DNA from 2 places in the Streptomyces sp. NBC_01317 genome. Region 1 is predicted to be linked to the other one. Evidence: riboswitches for the same ligand, from Rfam matches in the RefSeq annotation. Region 1 holds a riboswitch; the other holds the start of a gene.
What was found. A riboswitch is a leader RNA that binds a small molecule or an ion and turns the genes downstream of it on or off. The one in region 1 is predicted to bind glycine.
Positions count from the first base shown of each region.

Region 2: linked by a shared signal. The riboswitch ahead of gcvP (aminomethyl-transferring glycine dehydrogenase) and the one ahead of gcvT (glycine cleavage system aminomethyltransferase GcvT) in region 1 are both predicted to bind glycine.

Region 1 is NZ_CP108393.1:2,545,500-2,550,576, reverse strand. Features, by position in the region: gene glyA (serine hydroxymethyltransferase) at 1-987, opposite strand, end outside; gene gcvH (glycine cleavage system protein GcvH) at 1,005-1,382, opposite strand; gene gcvT (glycine cleavage system aminomethyltransferase GcvT) at 1,536-2,672, opposite strand; glycine riboswitch at 2,842-2,940, opposite strand; gene OG349_RS10575 (AAA family ATPase) at 3,147-3,875, shown strand; gene OG349_RS10570 (enhanced serine sensitivity protein SseB) at 3,965-4,699, shown strand; gene OG349_RS10565 (enhanced serine sensitivity protein SseB C-terminal domain-containing protein) at 4,856-5,077, shown strand, end outside.
Region 2 is NZ_CP108393.1:6,977,617-6,982,693, forward strand. Features, by position in the region: gene OG349_RS30435 (DNA polymerase IV) at 1-1,584, shown strand, start outside; gene OG349_RS30440 (PRC-barrel domain-containing protein) at 1,479-1,877, opposite strand; glycine riboswitch at 2,007-2,104, shown strand; gene gcvP (aminomethyl-transferring glycine dehydrogenase) at 2,279-5,077, shown strand, end outside.

The sequences.
Region 1 (5,077 bases):
CAGGTCGACCAGGACCAGGTGCACGTCCGTACCGCCGGACAGGACGGACACACCGTGCTCGGTGACGTCCGCCCGCACCAGGCGCTCGGCGAGGATCCGGGCGCCGTCCAGGGTGCGCTGCTGGCGCTCCTTGAACTCGTCCGAGGCCGCCACCTTGAAGGAGACCGCCTTGCCCGCGATGACGTGCTCCAGGGGGCCGCCCTGCTGACCGGGGAAGACCGCCGAGTTGATCTTCTTCGCCAGCTCCTGCGTGGAGAGGATCACTCCGCCGCGCGGGCCGCCGAGGGTCTTGTGCGTGGTCGTGGTGACGACGTGGGCGTGCGGCACCGGGTTCGGGTGCAGGCCCGCGGCGACCAGACCGGCGAAGTGCGCCATGTCGACCATCAGGTACGCGCCGACCTCGTCCGCGATCCGGCGGAAGGCCGCGAAGTCCAGCTGACGGGGGTACGCGGACCAGCCGGCCACGATCAGCTTCGGACGGGACTCCTTGGCGAGGCGCTCGACCTCGGCCATGTCGACCTGACCGGTCTCGGTGTCGACGTGGTACGCGACGACGTTGTAGAGCTTGCCCGAGAAGTTGATCTTCATGCCGTGGGTCAGGTGCCCGCCGTGGGCGAGGTTGAGACCCATGATCGTGTCGCCGGGGGAGAGCAGCGCGAACATCGCCGCCGCGTTCGCCTGCGCGCCGGAGTGCGGCTGCACGTTGGCGTGCTCGGCCCCGAACAGCTCCTTCACACGGTCGATCGCGATCTGCTCGATCACGTCGACGTGCTCGCAGCCGCCGTAGTAGCGGCGGCCGGGGTAGCCCTCGGCGTACTTGTTGGTCAGGACGGAGCCCTGGGCCTCCATGACGGCGACCGGAGCGAAGTTCTCCGAGGCGATCATTTCGAGCGTGGACTGCTGACGGTGGAGTTCGGCGTCGACAGCGGCGGCGACGTCCGGGTCGAGCTCGTGGAGCGGGGTGTTCAGAAGCGACTTCGAAGACATCACAGTCCCTGGGGTGTCTAGTTGCCGGAAAATTCCGTGTACTCGTCGGCGGTGAGCAGGTCTCCCGGCTCCTCCGTGACGCGCACCTTGAACAGCCAGCCACCCTCGAAGGGGGCGGTGTTCACCAGCGACGGGTCGTCCACGGCGTCCTGGTTGGTCTCCGTGACCTCACCGCTCACCGGCGAGTACAGATCGCTGACCGACTTCGTCGACTCCAGCTCACCGCAGGTCTCACCGGCGGTGACCGTGTCACCGACGTCGGGGAGCTGGACGTACACGACGTCACCGAGGGCGTTGGCCGCGAACTCCGTGATGCCGACGGTCGACACACCGTCCTCGGCGGCCGTCAGCCACTCGTGCTCCTTGCTGTAGCGCAGCTGCTGGGGGTTGCTCATGGGCTGAATTCTCCTGTACGAGGGGTAGTGGTCGGGACGGCCGTCTTGAGGATCGAGACGGGACGGGAGGGACGGGAGGGACGTTCTGGCCGCCCGGCCGGACCGGCCGGGCGGGACGGGCGTCGCGGGACTGTGACGTCCGAGACGTCCGTATCACTTCCGGCGCTTGTAGAACGGGAGCGCCACGACCTCGTACGGCTCGTGGGACCCGCGGATGTCGACCCCGACACCCGCCGTCCCCGGCCCGGCGTGCGAGGCGTCGACGTACGCGATGGCGATCGGCTTCCCCAGGGTGGGGGAGGGGGCGCCCGAGGTGACCTCGCCGACGACCTCCCCGCCCGCCACCACGGCGTACCCGGCGCGGGGGACGCGGCGGCCCTCGGCGACCAGGCCGACCAGCTTGCGCGGCGGGGCGGCGGCGGCGCGCTCGGCGGCGGCCTCCAGGGCCTTGCGCCCGACGAAGTCGCCTCCGTTGGAGGTCTTGTCGAACTTGACGACCCGGCCCAGGCCCGCGTCGAAGGGGGTGAGGGCCGTGGACAGCTCGTTGCCGTACAGCGGCATGCCCGCCTCCAGGCGGAGGGTGTCCCGGCAGGACAGCCCGCAGGGCACCAGGCCGACCGGGGCGCCGGCCTCCGTCAGCGCCTGCCAGAGCGTCTCCGCGTGCGCGGGATTGACGAACAGTTCAAAGCCGTCCTCGCCCGTGTAGCCCGTACGGGCGATGAGCGCGGGGACGCCCGCGACGGTGCCGGGCAGGCCCGCGTAGTACTTCAGGCCGTCCAGGTCGGCGTCCGTGAGCGACCGCAGGATGCCGGGGGACTCCGGACCCTGGACCGCCAGCAGCGCGTACGCGTCCCGGTCGTCCCGTACCTCCGCGTCGAAGCCCGCCGCGCGGGTGGTCAGCGCGTCCAGGACCGTCTGCGCGTTCGAGGCGTTGGCGACGATCATGTACTCGTCCTCGCCGAGGCGGTAGACGATCAGGTCGTCGAGAATCCCGCCGTCCTCCTGGCAGATCATCGTGTACCGGGCACGGCCGACGCCGACCGCGCCGATGTTGCCCACCAGCGCGTGGTCCAGCAGCTGGGCGGCCTGGGGCCCGGTGACGGTGATCTCGCCCATGTGCGAGAGGTCGAACAGACCGGCCTTCGTACGGACCGCGAGGTGTTCGTCGCGCTCGCTCCCGTACCGCAGGGGCATGTCCCAGCCCGCGAAGTCGGTCATGGTCGCGCCCAGCGCGCGGTGCACCGCGTCGAGGGCGGTGAGGCGGGGGGTGCTGCTCGGGGCAGAGTTCATGGTGGTGACTCCCAGGGCATGACGACGAGGACGGTCCTCCCCATCTGTCATCGGAACCTGAGAGGTTCACCACGACCGCACGGAACCACGGACGACTCTCCGTACGTGCTCACGGTCGTGACTTGCACCTTGGGTGGGACCGCGACGGCGGCCCGCTTTTCAGATCTGCCTCATCCACGCGGTACGGGGCCTGAGAGATTCAAGGGGAGAACTTGCTCCTTCGGCGCCCGGCGCACACGGTGAACCGGGACTCTCCCGCGCGGATTCAAACGGCCTGTATGCAGTTGGCGCCGTCATCATCGCACGCATCGTGGGCGCGTGGGGGAGGGAGTCCCTGAACATGGCGACGACCCGCCACGCCCCGTGAAAGGCTTGCGTGGCATTACCAATTCTTTACACTTTGTGGGGCAAGAGTCTGGCAGGGGTCGAGGGCCAGTCAAGGGCCAGGGTGTCCGACCTGACAGGGGGACGGCGATGACGTCGCAGGGGTCCGGTGCGTATGTGACAGCGACAGGGGTGGCGGCGACCGGGGTGGCGCCGGGGGCGGCGGGCGTATCGGCGTCCGGATTGCCCGTCCAGCCCGGAGTGACGGCCGCCCGGGACGTCCCGGCGCGGTCCGCGCCGGTGGTCCGCGATCTGCGCGGCCGCGACGGCAGGGTGCCGGGCACCCTCCACTTCGCGGCGGGGGACGTCGTGGTCGTCTCCGGGCTGCCGGGCAGCGGCAAGTCCACGCTGATACGGAGGACGGCGGCCGGCGGTGGCATCGACTCCCAGGACACCAGGGACCGCTGGGCGCGCCGGCTGCCCCGATCCGTGCCGTACGCCATTTACCGCCCGCTGGTGCGCGTCGCCCACTACGCCGGGCTGTGGCGCGCGCTGCGCTCCGGCGAGAGCGTGGTCGTGCACGACTGCGGTACGCAGACCTGGGTACGGCGCTGGCTGGCCCGCGACGCCCGCGTGCGCGGCCGCCGCCTCCACCTCGTCCTGCTGGACGTCACGCCCGGGGTGGCCCGCGCGGGCCAGCGCGAACGCGGCCGGGGCGTCTCGGGGTACGCGTTCGCCCGCCACCGGCGCGCGGTCCGCCGCCTTCTCAAGGACGCCGAGTCGGGCCGCCTCCCGGGGGGCTGCGCCTCGGCGACCCTGCTGGACAGGCCGGCGGCCAGGACCCTGTCCGCCATCACGTTCACGGGCGGTCCGCCCTGACGCGCTCCGGGCGGTACGCCCTGATGCACTCCGACCAGAGGCCTTAGGGTGCTGCGGCAGGCAAGCAGGTGAGTGGAGGGGTGGAGCGCGTGGACACAGCATGGCCCGGCAACGAGCTCGAAGAGGTGCTCGCGGCCTCGCTCGGGAACGACGCCGCGGGCGGACGGCTCGTGGAGGTGCTCGGGCGCAGCCAGGTCTGGGTGCCGCTGCCCCAGGGCGGCGGCCCCGACAGCCAGAGTCTCGATCTGCCCACGATGGAGATCGAAGGCGCCCCGTACGTCCCGGTGTTCAGCTCCGAGCAGCAGTTCATGGGGTGCGTCGGCGCCCACATGCCCTTCACCGTGGCCCCGGCGCGCGAGTTCGCGCGCGGGCTGCCCCCGCAGCTCGGGATCGTCCTGAACCCCGGCGGCGCGGTCGGCATGCCGCTGCCGCCGCTCGCCGTCGCCGAGCTGTGCCGGGTGGGCCGCACCCCGCTCGACGGCCCCGCCACCGGCGGCCGGGTCCGGCTCTTCCAGCCGGACTGGCAGGAGGACCCGGTCGACTTCCTCGCCGCGGCCTCCGCCGAGTTCGAGGCGTCCGGGGTCGTGGTCTCCGCCCGCCGCGCCCTCGCCAGTGTCGAGGCCGAGCCGCCCGTGCTCTTCGTGGGCGTCCAGCTCGCCTCCTGGGAGGCCACGGACCGCAACGCGCCGATGGACGCGCTGGGCCGCGCGCTGGGCCGGGTCCAGGTGCCCTGGCCGGTCAACCTCGTCCTCCTGGACATGACGCAGGACCCGGTCGGCGCCTGGATGCTGGCGCGCGTGCGGCCGTTCTACCAGCGCGGGTAGGGGCGAGCCGGGCGTACGGGCAGGTGCGCCCCGGGACGCGCGGACACGCGGTCGGGTCACTGTCGGCGGCGGCACCTAAGCTGGTTTCATGACGGGCCGCGCCGCGTTGCGGGGGGAGACGGTCGAATGGTGGATCGAAGAGGGGCGGGACCCAGGGTGAGCGCGTCAGGTACCGCGGCGGCCGGCCGGGCCGAGCAGCTGCTCCGCCAGGTGACGCCAGGACGCTACGACGCGTACGAGGCGCTGCTCCAGGCCCTGGCGGAGGACCGGGTCTGGATGCTCCTCTGGCAGGGCCGCGCGGGCTCGCCCGACGCCCAGTACGGCAACATGCAGGTGGAGGGCCTCGGTTACGCGCCCTGTGTGACCTCCGCCCAGGAG
Region 2 (5,077 bases), 4.4 Mb from region 1:
AGTCTGCGCGGAAAGCCCGTGGTGGTCGGCGGCCTCGGACCGCGTGGGGTGGTCTCCACGGCCTCCTACGAGGCGCGGCGGTACGGGGTGCACTCGGCGATGCCGATGGCGCAGGCCAGACGGCTCGCGCCGAACGCCGCGTACCTCGTCCCGCGCTTCACCGTCTACCGGGCGATCAGCGAGCAGGTGATGGAGCTGCTGGGCCGGCTGTCGCCGCTGGTGGAACCCCTGAGCCTGGACGAGGCGTTCGTGGACCTGGAGGCGGGCGGCTCGGCCCACGACACGGCCTCCGCGCGGGCCGCCGGGGAGCGGCTGCGCCGGGACATCCGCGCGACCACGGGGCTCACCGGGTCGGTGGGGCTCGCGGGGTCCAAGATGCTGGCGAAGATCGCCTCCGAGCAGGCCAAGCCGGACGGCCTCGTCATCGTCGAGCCGGGGACCGAGCGCGCGCTCCTGGGGCCGATGACCGTACGGACCCTGCCCGGGGTCGGTCCCGCGACGGGGGAGCACCTGCGGCGGGCCGGGATGACCACCGTGGCCGATCTGGCGGAGGCCGGCGAGGACGAGCTCGTACGGCTGCTGGGGAAGTCGCACGGGGCGTCGCTGTTCCGGATGGCGGGCGGCCACGACGACCGGCCCGTGGTGGCCGAGCGGGAGACCAAGTCCGTCTCCGTGGAGGACACCTTCGACGTCGATCTGCACGACCGGGTGCGGGTGCGGTCGGAGGTGGACCGGCTGGCGGACCGGTGTGTCCAGCGGCTGCGGGCGGCCGGGCACTCGGGGCGGACGGTCGTGCTCAAGGTCCGGCGCTACGACTTCTCCACGCTGACCCGCTCGGAGACGCTGCGCGGGCCGACGGACGACCCGGGTGTGGTGCGGGAGGCGGCGGGGCGGCTGCTGGAGTCGGTGGACACCACGGGCGGGGTACGGCTGCTGGGGGTGGGGGTCAGCGGACTCGCGGACTACACGCAGGAGGACCTGTTCGCGCAGGCGGCCGCGGACCGGTTGGCGGCGGACCGGGCGGTGGAGGCGGCGGCCCAGGTCGCAGTACCCCCGGTGGCGCCCGAGGAGGGCTCCGAGAAAGGCCCTGAGAAGGCCGGGGAGGAGCGGGCCGGCCCTTCCCGGGCACTCGGGGCGGCGGAGGGGCACGCGGCGCCCACCGGGGGCGTACCGGCCGCTCAGGAGGCGTCGGAGACAGCGGACCTGCCCGCGGAGCGGCGCTTTCCCGCCGGGCACGACGTGCACCACGCCGTGTTCGGCGCGGGCTGGGTGCAGGGCAGCGGGCTGCGCCGGGTCACCGTACGGTTCGAGGAGCCGTGGTCCGCGCCGGGGCGGGTGCGGACCTTCTGGGTGGACGATCCAGAGCTGGAGCTGTCGGACCCGCTGCCCCTGACCGGAGGACCGGCCCAGGACGGGGCGGAGGCGACCCGGCGGGGGCCGGAGCCCGCCGGGGACGGGCCGGGGCCGCCGGAACGGGATCAGTCGTCCTGGCCGGCGACCCGTCCGAAGTCACGCTCGGCGTCCCGGTCGGACAGCGAGGCGGGGCGCTCGGGCGGGCCCGGTTCCGGCAGGGCGAGGCCGTAGTGGCGGTAGAGCTGGAGTTCCTGTTCGGGTGAGAGGTGCCTGCCGACACCGAAGTCGGGCGCGTCCTTGATGAGCGAGCGCTCGAAGGGGATCCGGAGCGTCTCCTCCTCCAGCGTGCTGGGCGCGAGGGGGACAAACGCGTCACGGCTGAAGATCCCGGTGCGGACGGCCGCCCACTCGGGCACCCCCGTGGCGTCGTCCAGATACACCTCGTCCACCGTGCCGATCTTGTGGCCGTCGCGGTCGAACGCCTTGCGGCCGATCAGGCTGCGCGGATCGATGTCGTTCTCCACGGTCCCTCCAACTGGTCGCACAAGCGGGGAAGACCCGTCGCTCCACTCATAAGAAAAGTGCAGATCCGGTCTGTCGGCCACTCGAAAAGCCCTGCGCGGGACCTCGCTGGTAGGCTGGCACACGGCTGCTGACCCTGTGCGGGAGAGTCCTCCGGTGAGATCGCCGGAGGCGCCGAAGGAGCAAATCCTCCCCGGAATCTCTCAGGCCCCCGTACCGCACGGACGAGGTCACTCTGGAAAGCAGGGCAGGCGCCCACGGCGTCCGCCCTCACCGACGGTGAAAGCCGGGCGGCCTCCTGGCGCCCGGTGAAGCTCTCAGGTCAGATGACAGAGGGGGAGGCCGTCCGGGCACCCGCGCCTTGGTGCCCCTCGCAGGTCGTGACGACCAGGAGGCCTCCCACATGACCGACCACCGCATTCCGCTCTCCCAGCTGGAGCGTGGCGTCCCCTTCGAGCAGCGCCATATCGGGCCCGACGTGGCGGCCCAGGCGAAGATGCTCGCGCAGGTCGGCTACGGCTCGCTGGACGAGCTGACCGCCGCCGCGGTGCCCGACGTGATCAAGAGCGCGGAGGCGCTGGGGCTCCCCGGGGCCCGTACCGAGGCCGAGGTGCTGGCGGAGCTGCGCGCCCTCGCCGACCGCAACACGGTCCTCGCCCCGATGATCGGCCTCGGCTACTACGGCACGTTCACGCCGCCGGTGATCCTGCGCAACGTCATGGAGAACCCGGCCTGGTACACCGCGTACACGCCGTACCAGCCGGAGATCTCCCAGGGCCGGCTCGAAGCTCTCCTGAACTTCCAGACGATGGTGGCCGACCTGACGGGGCTGCCCACCTCCGGTGCCTCCCTGCTGGACGAGGGCACGGCCGCCGCCGAGGCGATGGCGCTGTCCCGGCGCGCCGGCAAGGTCAAGGACGGTGTCTTCCTGATCGACGCCGACACCCTGCCCCAGACGATCGCCGTGATCAGGACCCGCGCCGAACCGGCCGGCGTCGAGGTCGTCGTCGCGGACCTGACCGACGGCATCCCGGCCGAGGTGGCCGAGCGCGGTGTCTTCGGTGTGCTGCTCCAGTACCCCGGCGCCTCCGGGGCCGTACGGGACATCAGGCCGGTCGTCGAGCGGGCGCACGAGCTGGGCGCCCTCGTCACCGTCGCCGCCGACCTGCTCGCGCTGACGCTCCTCACCTCGCCCGGTGAGCTGGGCGCGGACATCGCCGTCGGCACCACCCAGCGCTTCGGCGTCCCGATGGGCTTCGGTGGACCGCATGCCGGATTCATGGCCGTACGCGACACGTTCGCGCGCACCCTGCCGGGCCGGCTCGTCGGGGTGTCCGTAGACGCCGACGGCGACAAGGCGTACCGGCTGGCCCTCCAGACCCGCGAGCAGCACATCCGCCGCGAGAAGGCCACCAGCAACATCTGCACCGCGCAGGTCCTGCTCGCCGTGATGGCGGGCATGTACGCGGTCTACCACGGCCCCGACGGCCTGCGGGGCATCGCCCGGCGCACCCACCGCTACGCGACGCTGCTCGCCGAGGGGCTGCGGGCCGGCGGCGCGGAGGTCGTGCACGGCGCGTACTTCGACACGCTGACCGTACGGGTCCCCGGCCGGGCCGCCGAGGTCACCGCCGCCGCCCGTGAGCACGGCGTCAACCTGTACCAGGCCGACGCCGACCACGTCTCCGTCGCCTGTGACGAGACCACCGGGCGCGCCCAGCTGGCCGCCGTGTGGACGGCGTTCGGCGTCGACGCCGACATCGAGGCGCTGGACGCGGCCGCCGGGGACGCGCTGCCCGCGACGCTGCTGCGGAGCGACGACATCCTGACCCACCCCGTCTTCCACCAGCACCGCTCCGAGACGGCGATGCTGCGCTACCTGCGCAAGCTCTCCGACCGTGACTACGCGCTGGACCGCGGCATGATCCCGCTCGGCTCCTGCACCATGAAGCTGAACGCGACCACGGAGATGGAGTCGGTCACCTGGCCGGAGTTCGCGGCCCTGCACCCCTTCGCCCCGGCCGAGCAGGCCGAGGGCTACCTGACGCTCATCAGGGAGCTGGAGGAGCGGCTCGCCGAGGTCACCGGGTACGACGCGGTGTCCCTCCAGCCGAACGCCGGTTCCCAGGGCGAGCTGGCCGGGCTGCTCGCCGTACGGGCGTACCACCGCGCCAACGGCGACACGCGGCGCACCGTCTGCCTGATCCCGTCCTCCGCGCACGGCACGAACGCCGCGAGCGCGGTCATGGCCGGGATGAAGGTCGTGGTCGTCAAGACCCGCGAGGACGGTGACGTCGACGTCGAGGACCTGCACGCCAAGATCGAGCGGCACGGCGCCGAGCTGGCCGTCCTGATGGTCACCTACCCGTCCACCCACGGGGTGTTCGAGGAGCACATCAGCGACATCTGCGCCGCCGTGCACGACGCGGGCGGCCAGGTCTACGTCGACGGCGCCAACCTCAACGCGCTGGTGGGGCTGGCCAAGCCGGGCAAGTTCGGCTCGGACGTCTCCCACCTGAACCTGCACAAGACGTTCTGCATCCCGCACGGCGGCGGCGGTCCCGGGGTCGGTCCCGTCGGCGTACGGTCCCACCTCGCCCCGTACCTGCCCAACCACCCCCTCCAGCCGGCCGCGGGGCCCGAGACGGGTGTCGGCCCGATCTCCGCCGCCCCCTGGGGCTCGGCGGGCATACTGCCGATCTCCTGGGCGTACGTACGGCTGATGGGCGGCGAGGGCCTCAAGCGCGCGACGCAGGTCGCGGTGCTCGCGGCCAACTACATCGCCAAGCGCCTGGAGCCGCACTACCCGGTGCTCTACACCGGTCCGAACGGCCTGGTCGCCCACGAGTGCATCGTGGACCTGCGCCCGCTGTCGAAGGCGACGGGCGTCAGCGTCAGTGACATCGCCAAGCGGCTGATCGACTACGGCTTCCACGCGCCGACGATGTCGTTCCCCGTGGCGGGCACGCTGATGATCGAGCCGACCGAGAGCGAGGACCTGGGCGAACTGGACCGGTTCTGCGAGGCGATGATCGCGATCCGCGCCGAGGTCGAGAAGGTCGCGTCGGGCGAGTGGCCCGCGGACGACAACCCGCTGCGCAACGCGCCGCACACGGCGTCGGCGCTCGGCGGGGAGTGGGACCACCCGTACACCCGCGCCGAGGCGGTCTTCCCGGCCGGTGTCTCGGCCGCGGACAAGTAC